Regions from separate parts of the Selenihalanaerobacter shriftii genome, predicted to be linked through region 1. Evidence: riboswitches for the same ligand, from Rfam matches in the RefSeq annotation. Region 1 holds a riboswitch; each other region holds the start of a gene.

Region 1 (4,472 bases):
GACTAAGTTATTAGAGACCATTATTATAACAATTATAATAAAAAAATCCTAAGCAGATATCTGCTTAGGATTTATATTAGCAAAGTATTATTTATTAAGAAAATCACTAATTGGAAATTTGAATTTATCAAACTCAACTAAAAATGAATCGTGTCCAAGTTTAGAATCTATCTCATAATGTTCAGCCCATTTCCCCATCTGCTGTAATATATTTACTACTTCTAATGATTCTTCTGGTGGAAAAAGTTGATCCGAATTAATAGTAATCAACAGTACTTTAGCTTGAATTCGACTTAAAGCTGTTGAAAATGAGTCATATCCTCTACCCAAATCAAAAAGATCCATGGCTTTAGTAAGATATAAGAATGAATTTGCATCAAAACGTTCGATAAACTTTTGTCCTTGATAATCTAAATAACTATTTATTTTAAACTGACTATCAAGGGTATAAAAATCTTTTCTTTCCAACTCTTCTCTACCAAATTTATTCTGAAAAGATTCAGGGCTTCTAAAAGTAATCATCCCAATCTTTCTAGCTAATGCCATCCCTTTCTTCGGATAACGACCAGAGCCATAATAATCTCCTTTTTGCCAATCTGGATCATTTTTGATAGCCTCAATTGCTATTTGATTATATGCTATACTTTGAGCTTTAAGTCTTCCTGGTGTTCCAATTGGTATTACCTTATCTACAAAATCTGGATACTCTACTGCCCACTTTAAGGCTTGCATACCTCCCATGGAACCACCAATTACTGCTCGAAGATGATTAATCCCTAATTTATCTAATAATGCTTTCTGTAGCTTAATCATATCTTTAATTGTTATTACAGGAAAATCAGTTCCATACTCTCTTCCTGTCTCTGGATTAATAGAAGCAGGACCAGTTGTGCCATAGCAGCTCCCTAACACATTACTACAAATTACATAATATTTATTGGTGTCAATTGCTTTATTTGGACCAATTAAATTATTCCACCAACCTACTTCTTGATCACCTGTCTGATATTTACCGGCAGTATGGGCGTTAGCTGTTAAATGATGAACAATTAAAATTACATTATCTTGATTAGAATTTAATCTACCATATGTTTCATAATTAATTTCTATAGGCCCTAACTCTTTACCGGATTCAGTCTTAAATTTCTCTTTAGCATCAAAAAGAGTCAGATTGTGTGGTGAAGTTAAACTCACCTCATCACTAATATACTCTACTTCTCTATTACAAATACTCATAACTCTCCCTTCCTTCCAGTTAAACTTAAAAACTAATCAATAGTTGCAAATGCTTGCTTTAAATCGGCAATTATATCTTCTACATTCTCAATCCCTACCGATAATCTAATTAAACCTTCAGTAATACCAGCTTCTTCTTGCTCCTCTTTTCCTAATTGTTCATGAGTAGTCGAAGCCGGATGAATAATTAATGTTCTAGTGTCACCTACGTTGGCTAAAAGTGAACATAACTCTACACTATTAATTAGCTTCTTACCAGCTTCAAAGCCACCTTTAATTTCAAAACAGACCATACCTCCAAAATTCTCTTGTTGTTTTTTAGCTAATTCATGTTGTGGATGACTCTCTAATCCTGGATATTTAATCCACTCTACTTGATCATGTTCTTCTAACCATTCTGCTACTTGTTGTGCATTTTCTGAATGTCTTTCCATACGTAAAGAGAGTGTTTCTAATCCCTGAATAAATAACCACGAATTCATTGGACTTAAAGCTGGACCTGTGTCACGATATCCTTCAGTTCTAACTTTAAAAATAAAATCTTCTGAACCAACAATAACTCCTCCTATAGAACTTCCATGACCTCCTATATATTTAGTTGCCGAATGAACCACAATATCTGCTCCTAAACTTAAAGGTTGACATAAGTAAGGAGTATTAAAAGTATTATCAAAGACTACTGTAATATCATTTTCATGAGCAATTTCTGCTACTTTTTTGATATCAACAATATTTAAAAGTGGATTACCAGGTGATTCTAAATAAAGAACTTTTGTATTTTCAGTAATAGCCTCTTCCCAGGCATCTAAATCATCTGGATCTACAAATGTAGTCTCAATCCCATACTTTGGTAAAGTCACTGAAAAGAGATTATAAGTTCCACCATAGATACATCTAGAAGAAACAATTTCATCTCCTGCCTCTAATAAACCTAATATAGTTAAATTAATAGCTGCCATCCCTGATGATGTAGCTAAAGCTGCTTCGCCTCCCTCTAAAGCTGCTATTCGCTTCTCAAATGCTGAGTGAGTCGGATTTCCAATTCTAGTATAAATATTCCCTTCTTCCTCTAAAGCAAATAATCGTGCTGCATGGTCAGCATCATTAAATACATAAGATGTTGTCTGATAAATAGGCACCGCTCTTGACCCAGTTGTTTCCTCTGGTTCATATCCTGCGTGTAAAGACAGTGTGTCAAATCCTAAATTTCTTTTTTCTTCTTTTGTCATATTTATTACCTCCATTTTTAATTAAAAATAAAAAAACCTCTTCTCTGATGAGAAGAGGTTTATAATTTATTATAATTATACTCCTCTCTCATCTCTCAACGAAAATTTTTTCGTTGCAGGATTTGGCACCATTGCATTCTAAACGAATGCCGGTTGCCGGGCTTCATCGGGCCAGTCCCTCAGCCACTCTTAATAAGAGCTTTCATTCATATTAACTTTTTACTTTAAATTATAATAACATAAATCACTAAATATGTCAACTCTATTATTCATTTTTTATCTTCATTCTTTTTTTCGACCTTATTCTTTTCATTATCAGTAACATTTAATATATCTTCAGCAATATTTAAGATTTCTCTACTTACTTTAGGAATAGATTCTCCTTCTAACCAGAATGATTCGTACCGCTCATCAATCACTTGCTTAATCTCTAACTCTAATTTCTCATTATTAAAACCACTTAACTCCTTATAACTACCACGGTCTACATAAGTCAATAGTTGATTTTGAATATCAGTTGTTAGATTTACTTCTTGCTTCCAATGAGAAATTAAAGGTAGATAACTTGGTACCACTCTTAACTTCTTAGCTATAAAAAGTGATTTCTGTTGATTAAGAAACTTAGCAAATTTATAAACAGCTTTTGTATGATCGTCCCCTTTATACTCTTCTTGTCTAAAAAGCACTAAACCTCTTACCTTTAGCGGTACTTTACTCACTTCAGGATCATTAGTAGGTATCGGTAATAAAGTTAATTCTACATTCTTTTCTTTTTTATCTCGCTGATACAAATTATTTAATAACCATAAATTAACTGGAGCAATCACTCCTGCTCTACCTTGCCAAAAATAAGGTAGTAATTTTTTATTCATCTCTTCTGGTTCTTCATAGAATACTTTATGACTACGTAAATCATCTAAATATTCAAAAGTACCTTTTAAATTCTTCTCTGTCAAAAGCAATTTACCTTCTTTAGAAACTAGTTCCTGACTGTCATTCATACTTAATAATTGATAAAACAATTCTGAATTATATGGATTAAAGATTATACAACTTTTTTTATTTAAACCTTTGATTTCTTTAGCTGTTTGGTAAAAAGTCTCCCATGGCCAGCCTTTTTCTTTAACTCTACTCAGGTCTAAATCTGTCTTAGTAAGTAATTTGCGATTCCCAACCCAAACTTGAGGTAATAACCAATTCGGTAATCCCCATACTTTTTGATCATAAGTAAATGCTGAAGTTCCTAACTGATTATAGTCTTCTATTTCATTCTCGGCAAAGAATATATTAACTGGAATCTGATATTCTTCACTTATTAATTTAGTACCAAATAAATCATTATATATATCAGGTGGTTTCCCTTCTGTTAACCTTTTCTTCAATTTATTTCTGCCTTCTATAAATGATAGTAATTCATACTTCACTTTAATATTCGGATACATATCATTAAATTCTGTAATTGTTTCTTGTAAAAACTTTTTATACTCTGCATCTTGACCAATAAAGAGGGGATAATCCCAATAAGTTATTTGATATTCCTTGTCAGCCACTAATTCTACTTTAGGATCAATTGTAAAACCTTGCTGATCTTTATAGCTAAGATAAAATGTTAAAGCCGAGGTAACAATAATAATTAATCCTATCATCCCAATTAATATAGGCCAATCAAAATTAGACTTTAATTTTTCTAGCACACCTAACCCCCCCTTTATTTAATATTTAAAATATAAAATGTATTTTCATCTCCAACTAAATCATCTTTCAAACCATAAATATACTTAAAATCTTTCATCGCTTTTTTAGTACTATCACCAAATCTTCCATCTGTATAACCAGGATCTAAACCATGTTCTCTTAATTTCTCTTGAAATAACAATACATCTTTCCCTGACTGTCCAGAACGAAGATTATGAGTTATTTTAATCGGATCTCTTCTTCCAATAATCTTTACTCTAGTACCAACATCTACCCACGAATAGAGTATCTTTACATGTCTATTAAACATTC
Region 2 (4,472 bases), on a different contig from region 1:
TTAACAAATAATCTTCAAAATCATTATGTAAATCCAAATGATCTCGAGTTACATTAGTATGTACTACTATATCAAAATCAAGTCCATCAATCCTGTTTAATTTTATTCCATGTGAAGAAACTTCCATAGAAGCAATATTTACATTTCTATCTACCATTTCTCGTAAATACTTATGAATCATAACTGCATCTGGGGTGGTTAATTTTGCTTCTTCAATTCTATCTCCAATTTTAGTTTTAACAGTTCCTAATAATCCTGTTTCAAAATCATTATTAGCAAATAACGATTCAATTAAATGAGTAGTCGTCGTCTTACCATTAGTTCCAGTTACCCCGATTAAATTTAATTTATTTGAAGGCATATCATAAAATTCATGAGCTAAACGTGCTAAAGTCTCCCGGGCATTAGCAACTTTAACTACTGGTACATTAGTATCTTTAATATCTTGTTCTGTATAAATCACTTTTGCTCCACGTTCAATAGCATTCTCTATATATTTATTCCCGTCATCCTTAAATCCTTCTATTGCTACAAATGCATATCCTGGCTTAACTTCTCGTGAGTCACAAGTAACTCCCGAAATATTATAATCACAGATCTTCATAATTGAAGACACTCCTTTTATTAGAACTAATACTTTAGTTATTGTACCTAAAAAAGATTTAAAATATTATAAAAGCCAGGAAACTAAATTAATATGCATATAAAAAAGAGCCCTAATTAATAATAGGGCCCTAACTATAATTTATATTAACCTCTTAATCTCTCTTACTGCATTAATAGCATTAATAGCATAAGCATCTGCTCCAATCTTATCTGCATAATCTTGAGTTATTACTGCTCCACCTAAGATTACTTTAACATCTAAATTTTCTGCTTTAAGACGTTTAACTACTTCTTCCATCTCTACCATAGTAGTAGTCATTAAAGCACTTAAGCCTACTACATCAACTTTTTCTTGCTTAACTGCTTCAATTATTTGTTCATTGGATACATCTTTACCTAAATCTAACACTTCATAACCATGATTTTCCACAACTACTTTAACAATATTCTTCCCGATATCATGCACATCTCCTTTAACTGTTGCTAATAACACCTTTCCAGCAGAAGATGTTTTAATATCACTTCCCAATTCATCTTTTAAATATTTAAATCCTTTCTGCATACTTTCTGCAGATGCCATTAGTTGTGGTAAAAAGTATTCACCAGTTTCATACTTATTACCTACTTCTTTAATACCAGGAATTAAAGCTTTATTCATTAACTCATCTGAAGAATATTCCTCTAAAGCATTCTTCAAAATAGATATTATCTCTTCCAGTTCTCCTTTTAGCACAGCTTCTTTTACCAATTCTAATGATTTATCATTTTGATTTTGCTTCTTATCTGACAGATCAGTTTTTTCAACATCCTTATCCTCTTCTTTATCATTAACTTTTCTATCTTGTGTAACCTTTTGTTGTCCTAAAGCATCAATATACTTTGCAGCATTTTGATCTCGGTTAATTAATACATCTCCAGCTAAAATTGTCTTTTGTAATGCTTCGTCTAAAGGATCTACTATGTAAGCATCCAACCCATATCCTAATGCCATAGCTAAGAAAGTACGATTCAATAGTGGCTTCTGCGGTAAACCATAGGAAACATTACTAACTCCTAATACTGTTTTTAATCCTAACTCTTCTTTAACTAGCTTTATAGCATTTAAAGTCTCTACTACTTCTGCTTGTTTAGTACTAGCAGTTAGAACTAAAGTATCTATTAAAAGATCCTCCGGTGGAATTCCATAACTTATAGCTTTATTCTTAATTTTTCTTGCTATCTCCAATCTTCCTTCTGCTGTATCAGGGATTCCATCTTCATCTAAAGTTAAGCAGACCAAAGCTGCTCCATACTTTTTAGCCAATGGTAAAACTCGATTCAAGCTTTCTTCTTCACCAGTTACAGAATTAATTAAAGCCTTACCAGTAAATGCTTCTAAACCTGCTTCTAAAGATTCAACATCTGTAGTATCAATGCAGACCGGCACTCGAGAAGTATTCTGTACTTTTTGTACTACATTTTTCATCATCTCAACCTCATCTATACCGGCTCCACCAACATTAATATCTAAAACCTTAGCTCCTGTCTTTATTTGTGAATTTATCTCCTGTTGAACCACTTTAAAACTGTTATTCTTTAACTCTTCAGCTAAACGTTCTTTACCACTAGGATTAATTCTTTCTCCAATTATTAAACTCTCACTTTGATCTGATAATTCCATTAACTGAGAGCGACTGGCTAATCTAAAATTCCTAGTTAATTTTGATTTACTTGGTGTCAGTCCTTGTAACCCTTGGGCAAAAGCCGCAATATGATCCTCAGTCGTTCCACAACACCCTCCAATAATATTTGCTCCTTCTGCTACAAACTTTTTAATATAAGTAGTCATTTCTTCTGGAGACTTTTGATAAACAGTTTCCCCATCTATTATTTTAGGTAATCCAGCATTAGGTTGAACTATTAATGGCTTATCAGTAACTTGGTTCAATTCTTTTAAAACATCTAGCAAACCTTGTGGTCCTAAACTACAATTAGCTCCAATAATGTCTGCTCCTAAAGCATCTAATACTACTGCTGCTATTTTAGGAGTAGTTCCACTTAATGTTCGCAAATTTTCATCAAATGTCATTTGAGCCATGACTGGAACGTTATCACTTACTTCTTTAGCAGCTATCACTGCTGCTCTCAATTCTTGTAGACTACTCATGGTTTCTAAGCTTATTAAATCTACCCCTGAATCAACTAAAATAGCAATCTGCTCCTTAAAAATATCAATAGCTTCTTCAAAAGTAACATCACCTATAGGAGCTAAAAACTTACCAAATGGTCCTACAGAACCAGCAATATAATTATCTTTTTTAACCTCTTTAGCTATCCGTACTGCGGCTCTATTAATTTCTTCTACTTCTTGGGCTAACCCATACTCACCTAATTTAATTCGATTAGCACCAAAGGTATTAGTCTGAATAATTTGGCTTCCTGCTGCTAAATAATCTTGATGGATTTGCTTTATTATTTCTGGCCTCTTTAAGTTCCAAACCTCAGGAGCCGTATCAGTCTCTAAATCTTCTTGTTGTAATTTAGTCCCCATAGCTCCATCCAATAATAGTACTTCTGACTCAAGACTAATTAAAACATCTGATTTCATATTTCCTCTCCTCCTAAATTCTCAATGATTTAAAAAAGCCTCTTCTCAAATTTGAGAAGAGGCTTTATCTTTTAATCTGTGTCCTCTTCTCTCATCTGTCAATCTTAATAAGATTGCAAGAATTGGCACCATTTTATTCTAAATGAATACTGGTTGCCGGGCTTCATAGGGCCAGTCCCTCCACCACTCTTGATAAGAGAATATAGTATTAATCATACATAAAGATGAAATATATGAATTTTTATCTGTAATTTTATGCAAGTATAACACTTAAATTATTAACTGTCAAGTTTAACTTAAAAATTATCTATTAAAACTTAAGGTTAGCTGACAAAGCATAATATCCTTCATCATCCATAGCTAAATTGGCATGTAAATTAGCTAAATTTAATCCTAAACCTCCAGTAATTACTTCATCACCATTCTCCGGTTTATACATACCTGCTCTTAAAGAAAGACCATTAAAGAGAATATTCTTTTCAAAACCTACATGATAGATATCCTCACCATCTTCAATGCTCTCAATATCTGCTGCTATAGTAGCAGATAATGGATAAGGTAATTTAATTGCTGTTCCAGCAGTTACCGTCCGTGGTAATGAGTCATCTAACTTGGCTGGATTAATAGGCTTCTTATCCCACTCCCAATCTAAATCTGATGTTGCATTCTTAACACTTAAACCAAAATTAACTGCATCTGTCACCTTAGCCATCATTCCTATATCAAGGCCATAACCTGTAGCTGAAGCTTCACCTTCTTCTGTAGTTCCACTACCACCACTATTATATCCAGTTACGCTATCATATCTACTCCATAACCCTTTTAAGTTAGCACCAACATATAAAGCACCAATATTCATAGGTGGTTCCAACAACTTAATCCCAGTAGAAATAACTCCTTGTCCATCCAAACGATTCCTTAATTCAAGATTATCATCATTATTATAAGTAAAAGAATTAGTTAATAATGCACCTATACCAACATTTTTAAAATTAGCATTAAACATCCCATCAAGCCCCATCTGAGTTGAATTTAAATCATATAATGCCTTATATTGTTCTGGTCCTTCTGGCATATCTAAGACATCTTTAGCATCATCAATAAAATCATCATCAGGATCTGCTCCAATAGAAAATTCTGCACCAATGAAACCGCTTTGTACCAAGCCAGCTGGATTCCAGTAAATTGCACTGGCATCATCAGCAACTGCAGTAAATGCGCCCCCCATTCCGTAAGCTTTAGCTCCATATTTAGGAGTAGCAAAAGCAAAAGTAGTTAC
Region 3 (4,472 bases), on a different contig from region 1:
AGTATAGTACCTAATGTAGCTATTAACTCGGCATTAAAAGGCAGAATGTTTCCAACAGTAGCTGATCTCTTGGTTGCTTTAGCAGCAGGTAGTGCAGGTGCTTACTCCTTAATTTCAGGAGTTAGGGCTCAGATTGTTGGGGTGGTAATTGCAGCAGCTTTAATTCCAGTAATGTGTACTATGGGAATTGGGATTTCGCTAGGGAATTTGACCATGGTAGGAGGTGCTACTTTACTTTTAGTTGGTAATTATTTAGCTTTAATTCTTGCTATCATGGGGATTTTTTATTTTAAAGGGTTGAAACCACAGATATGGTATGAATTTAAAGCCCAAAAATTAATTAAAAAGAGCTTAATAATAATTATAGTGGTAACTATTATTTTAAGCTTGCCGCTATCTTGGATGACTTATCAACGTATGATTAAGGAACAACCTGAAGATATTGTACGCAAAGTATATAGAGAAAGCTTTGGTGATGAATTAGAAACGAATTTGTTAGAAATAGGAGTTCAGGGTAAGACAGTAGAGTTATTTATTTATACCCCTAAAGGGACAGATGAGTACTTTTTTAGATTAATAGAGAAGAGGGTTAAGAAGAGGTTAGGTTCAGATTATAGAGTCATTTTTGAAGTTATTCCAACTAAACGATTTCAACTTCCTTTAGACTCTTTATAAAGTTTCTTGACAAGTAATCTAAGTTCTGGTAAAATCATGAATACACATAAACCTAGTGGCTTAGTTGGAATTAAAATTAGGAGGGTATAATCATGAAAAAAGTAGAAGATATAACAGAATTAATAGGTGATACTCCGATAGTAAAGTTGAATAGAATTGTACCGGAAAATAGTGCTGATATTTATGTAAAATTAGAATCTTTTAACCCAGGAGGAAGTATTAAAGATAGAATAGGTTTAAGTATGATTGAATCTGCAGAAGCATCTGGCAAATTAAATTCTGGCGGGACTATTGTGGAACCGACTAGCGGTAATACAGGTATAGGGCTTGCTTTGGCTGGAAATGCAAAAGGATATAATGTTATTTTAACTATGCCTGAGTCAATGAGTCAAGAACGCAGAAACTTACTTAGTGCTTATGGAGCTAAATTGGTGTTAACTCCTGGGTCTGAAGGAATGCCTGGAGCTATTCGAAAAGCAGAAGAATTAGTAGCAGAACATGATGAATACTTTATGCCACAACAATTTAATAATTCTGCTAATCCTGAAATTCATCGTAATAATACTGCTCAAGAAATTTTGGAAGCTATGGATAGAGATATTGATGCATTTGTAGCTGGAGTAGGTACTGGAGGAACAATAACAGGAGTAGGAGAAGTATTAAAAGAAGAATTAGAAGATATTAAAGTTTATGCAGTAGAACCTAAGACATCTGCAGTTATTGCTGGTGAAGACCCTGGTCCTCATGGAATTCAAGGGATTGGTGCTGGATTTATTCCAGATGTGTTAAATACTAATCTTATAGATGATGCTATGAAGATAACTGATGAGGAAGCAAAGAAGACAGCTCGAAGTTTAGCCCAAAAGGAAGGGGTTTTAGCCGGTATTTCTTCTGGAGCAGCTGTGGCTGCAGCTTTAAAAGTAGCAGATGAATTGGATAGTAAGCAGAAGGTAGTAGTTATTGCTCCAGATACAGGTGAAAGATATTTAAGCACTGATCTTTTTTAAAGAAGAATAATTTATAATCAAATTTTGCAAATGATTCTTGACAAAACTTTTAGGCCATGATATTATGTTAGTAACTTAATAATAGACTCTTATCAAGAGAGGTGGAGGGACTGGCCCGATGAAGCCCGGCAACCGGTAGTATAAGTTCGCAATACTATAGCGGTGCCAAATCCTGCAGCAAAAATGCTGGAAGATGAGAAGAGTGGTTAGAATAATCAACCTCTTCTCTTTGAGAAGAGGTTTTTTTAATTCAGAGAATATTATTTTAAATAGTAGTGAAATGAGAAAGGTGATAATGATGATTAAGATTAAAGGTTTGAGTAAAGTATATAGTAGTGAAGAAGGGCAAGTAGTTGCATTAAAGAATGTTAATTTTGAAATTAAGTCAGGAGATATTTTTGGAATTATCGGTCCTAGTGGAGCTGGGAAAAGCAGTTTCATTAGATGCTTGAATTTATTAGAAGAACCTACAGAAGGTCAAGTGATTGTAAATGGTCAAGATTTAACAAAATTAAATACTAAAGAATTGCGACAAGCTAGGAAAAAGATTGGTATGATATTTCAAGGTTTTAATCTTTTGCAGAGTAGGACAGTTGCAGATAATGTGGCTTTTCCATTAGAATTAGCAGGTGTTAGTAAGTCAGATATTAAAAATAAAGTTAATGAATTATTAGATTTAGTAGGGTTAGCTGATAAAGCTAATAATTATCCTGCACAGTTAAGTGGAGGTCAACAACAGAGAGTGGGAGTAGCTAGGGCTTTAGCCAACGAACCTAAATTATTATTATGTGATGAGGCAACTTCATCATTAGATCCTGAGACTACAGATTCTATTTTAGATTTATTAAAAGATATTAATGAAAAGTTAGGAATTACTATTGTATTAATCACTCATGAAATGGAAGTTATAAAGCAGATTTGTGATAGGGTTGCAGTTTTAGAAAAAGGTTATATTATTGAAGAGGGGGAGACTATTCAAGTCTTCACTGATCCTAAGCATGAAACTACAAAACGATTTGTGCAGAGTGTAATTAATGCTGATATTCCTGAAGAGTTTTATCAAAGAAGTAGTGTGTTAGAATCAAAATCAGGTAAGCTAATCAAAGTTTCTTTTGTTGGTGAGGTAGTAAAAGAGCCTACTTTTTCTACAATTATTAAAGAATTTGACATAGATGCTAATATTCTATATGGAAATATTGATAAAATTCAAGAGACTTCTTTTGGCATTCTCTTAATCGAATTAACAGGAAATAATTTTCAAATAAAGCAAGCGGTTAATTATTTACATGAAGAAGGTTTACAAGTGGAGGTGGTTAGAAGTGATGAGTCTGTTAGAGCAATTAGCTAGTAATTTAGATTTGTTGTGGGGAGGGTTGCAGGAAACATTATATATGGTTATAGTTTCTATGACTATTGCCAGTATTTTTGGAATGCCTCTAGGGGTTAGTGTAGTTGTTACAGAACCAGATAATATTTTAGAGAATAAGAAAATTAATTTTGTTTTAGGTTCAATTATAAATATTGCCCGTTCGATTCCATTTATTATTTTAATGGTAGCTATTATTCCTTTTACTAGACTCGTAGTAGGAACTTCTATCGGAACTACCGCCGCTATTGTACCTTTAGCAGTAGCAGCTATACCGTTTATAGGGCGAATTGTGGAAAATGCTTTAAAAGAAGTCGATTCAGGAGTAATAGAGGCTGCAGAATCTATGGGAGCTACTCCTTGGGAGATTATTAGTAAGGTTTTAATCCCAGAAGCTTTACCTTCATTAATTTTAGGCTTAACTTTGGCGGTTATTAGTTTAATCGGTTACTCAGCAATTGTAGGAGCAATTGGTGGTGGTGGATTAGGAGATATAGCCGTTAGATATGGTTACCAGCGTTTTCAAGGAGATATTATGTTACAGACAGTAGTTATCTTAGTTGTTTTAGTCCAGTTAATTCAATCAACTGGAAACTTATTAGCAGGAAGGTTAGATAAGTCAGCTTAACAAACTGATTAATTTAAAATATCTAATTTCAAATATATAAATTAAAATAATTAAGTAATGAGGAGTGAGTATTAATGTTTAGGAATAAGAAATTTTTAATTTCAATTGTATTATTAGTTGTAGTTGGTTTGGCAGCAGGTTGTGGTGGTAATCAAGGTGCGCAAAAAGAAGTAGGAGCAGAGAAGACAACATTAACTGTGGGAGCAACTCCAGTACCTCATACTGAAATATTAGAAAAAATTAAACCAATATTAGCTAAGGAAGGTATTGAATTAGAAATAAAAGAATTTACTGATTATGTAACACCTAATATTGCTTTAGCTGACGGTAGTATAGATGCTAATTTCTTTCAACATGTACCTTATCTAAATGATTTTAAAGAAGAAAGAGATTTAGATCTTACTTATATAGCTAAGGTTCATATTGAACCAATGGGACTTTATTCAAAAAAGATTAGTTCTTTAGATGAGATTGAAGATGGAGCAACTATTGCTTTACCTAATGATGTTACTAATGAAGGTCGTTCGTTACTCTTATTAGCTGAACATGGCTTAATAAAGTTAGATAAGGATGCTGGTTTAAAGGCAACTCCAGTGGATATTGTGGAAAATCCTAAGAACTTAAAGTTTGAAGAAATAGCAGCTGCTCAATTGCCACGAGTATTACCTGATGTAACAGCAGCTGTAATCAATACTAACTACGCTTTAGAAGCTGATTTAGTACCTACTAAAGATGCAATTATTATGGAGGGTAGTGAGTCACCATATGCTAATGTATTAGCAGTTAAAATGGAAGA

Evidence for each region. A riboswitch is a leader RNA that binds a small molecule or an ion and turns the genes downstream of it on or off. The one in region 1 is predicted to bind S-adenosylmethionine.
Region 2: it holds a riboswitch for S-adenosylmethionine, as region 1 does, so the genes downstream of both, B5D41_RS05530 (homocysteine S-methyltransferase family protein) here and B5D41_RS05930 (O-acetylhomoserine aminocarboxypropyltransferase/cysteine synthase family protein) in region 1, are expected to answer to the same signal.
Region 3: it holds a riboswitch for S-adenosylmethionine, as region 1 does, so the genes downstream of both, B5D41_RS02140 (methionine ABC transporter ATP-binding protein) here and B5D41_RS05930 (O-acetylhomoserine aminocarboxypropyltransferase/cysteine synthase family protein) in region 1, are expected to answer to the same signal.

What each region holds. Positions count from the first base shown of each region.
Region 1 is NZ_FUWM01000009.1:19,441-23,912, reverse strand. Features, by position in the region: gene metX (homoserine O-acetyltransferase MetX) at 88-1,236, opposite strand; gene B5D41_RS05930 (O-acetylhomoserine aminocarboxypropyltransferase/cysteine synthase family protein) at 1,269-2,465, opposite strand; SAM riboswitch class I at 2,551-2,664, opposite strand; gene B5D41_RS05925 (ABC transporter substrate-binding protein) at 2,735-4,159, opposite strand; gene B5D41_RS05920 (L,D-transpeptidase family protein) at 4,174-4,472, opposite strand, start outside.
Region 2 is NZ_FUWM01000008.1:82,867-87,338, forward strand. Features, by position in the region: gene B5D41_RS05525 (Mur ligase family protein) at 1-604, opposite strand, end outside; gene B5D41_RS05530 (homocysteine S-methyltransferase family protein) at 746-3,193, opposite strand; SAM riboswitch class I at 3,282-3,392, opposite strand; gene B5D41_RS05535 (PorV/PorQ family protein) at 3,504-4,472, opposite strand, start outside.
Region 3 is NZ_FUWM01000004.1:159,377-163,848, reverse strand. Features, by position in the region: gene B5D41_RS02150 (TIGR00341 family protein) at 1-675, shown strand, start outside; gene cysK (cysteine synthase A) at 768-1,682, shown strand; SAM riboswitch class I at 1,769-1,882, shown strand; gene B5D41_RS02140 (methionine ABC transporter ATP-binding protein) at 1,981-3,030, shown strand; gene B5D41_RS02135 (methionine ABC transporter permease) at 3,005-3,676, shown strand; gene B5D41_RS02130 (MetQ/NlpA family ABC transporter substrate-binding protein) at 3,751-4,472, shown strand, end outside.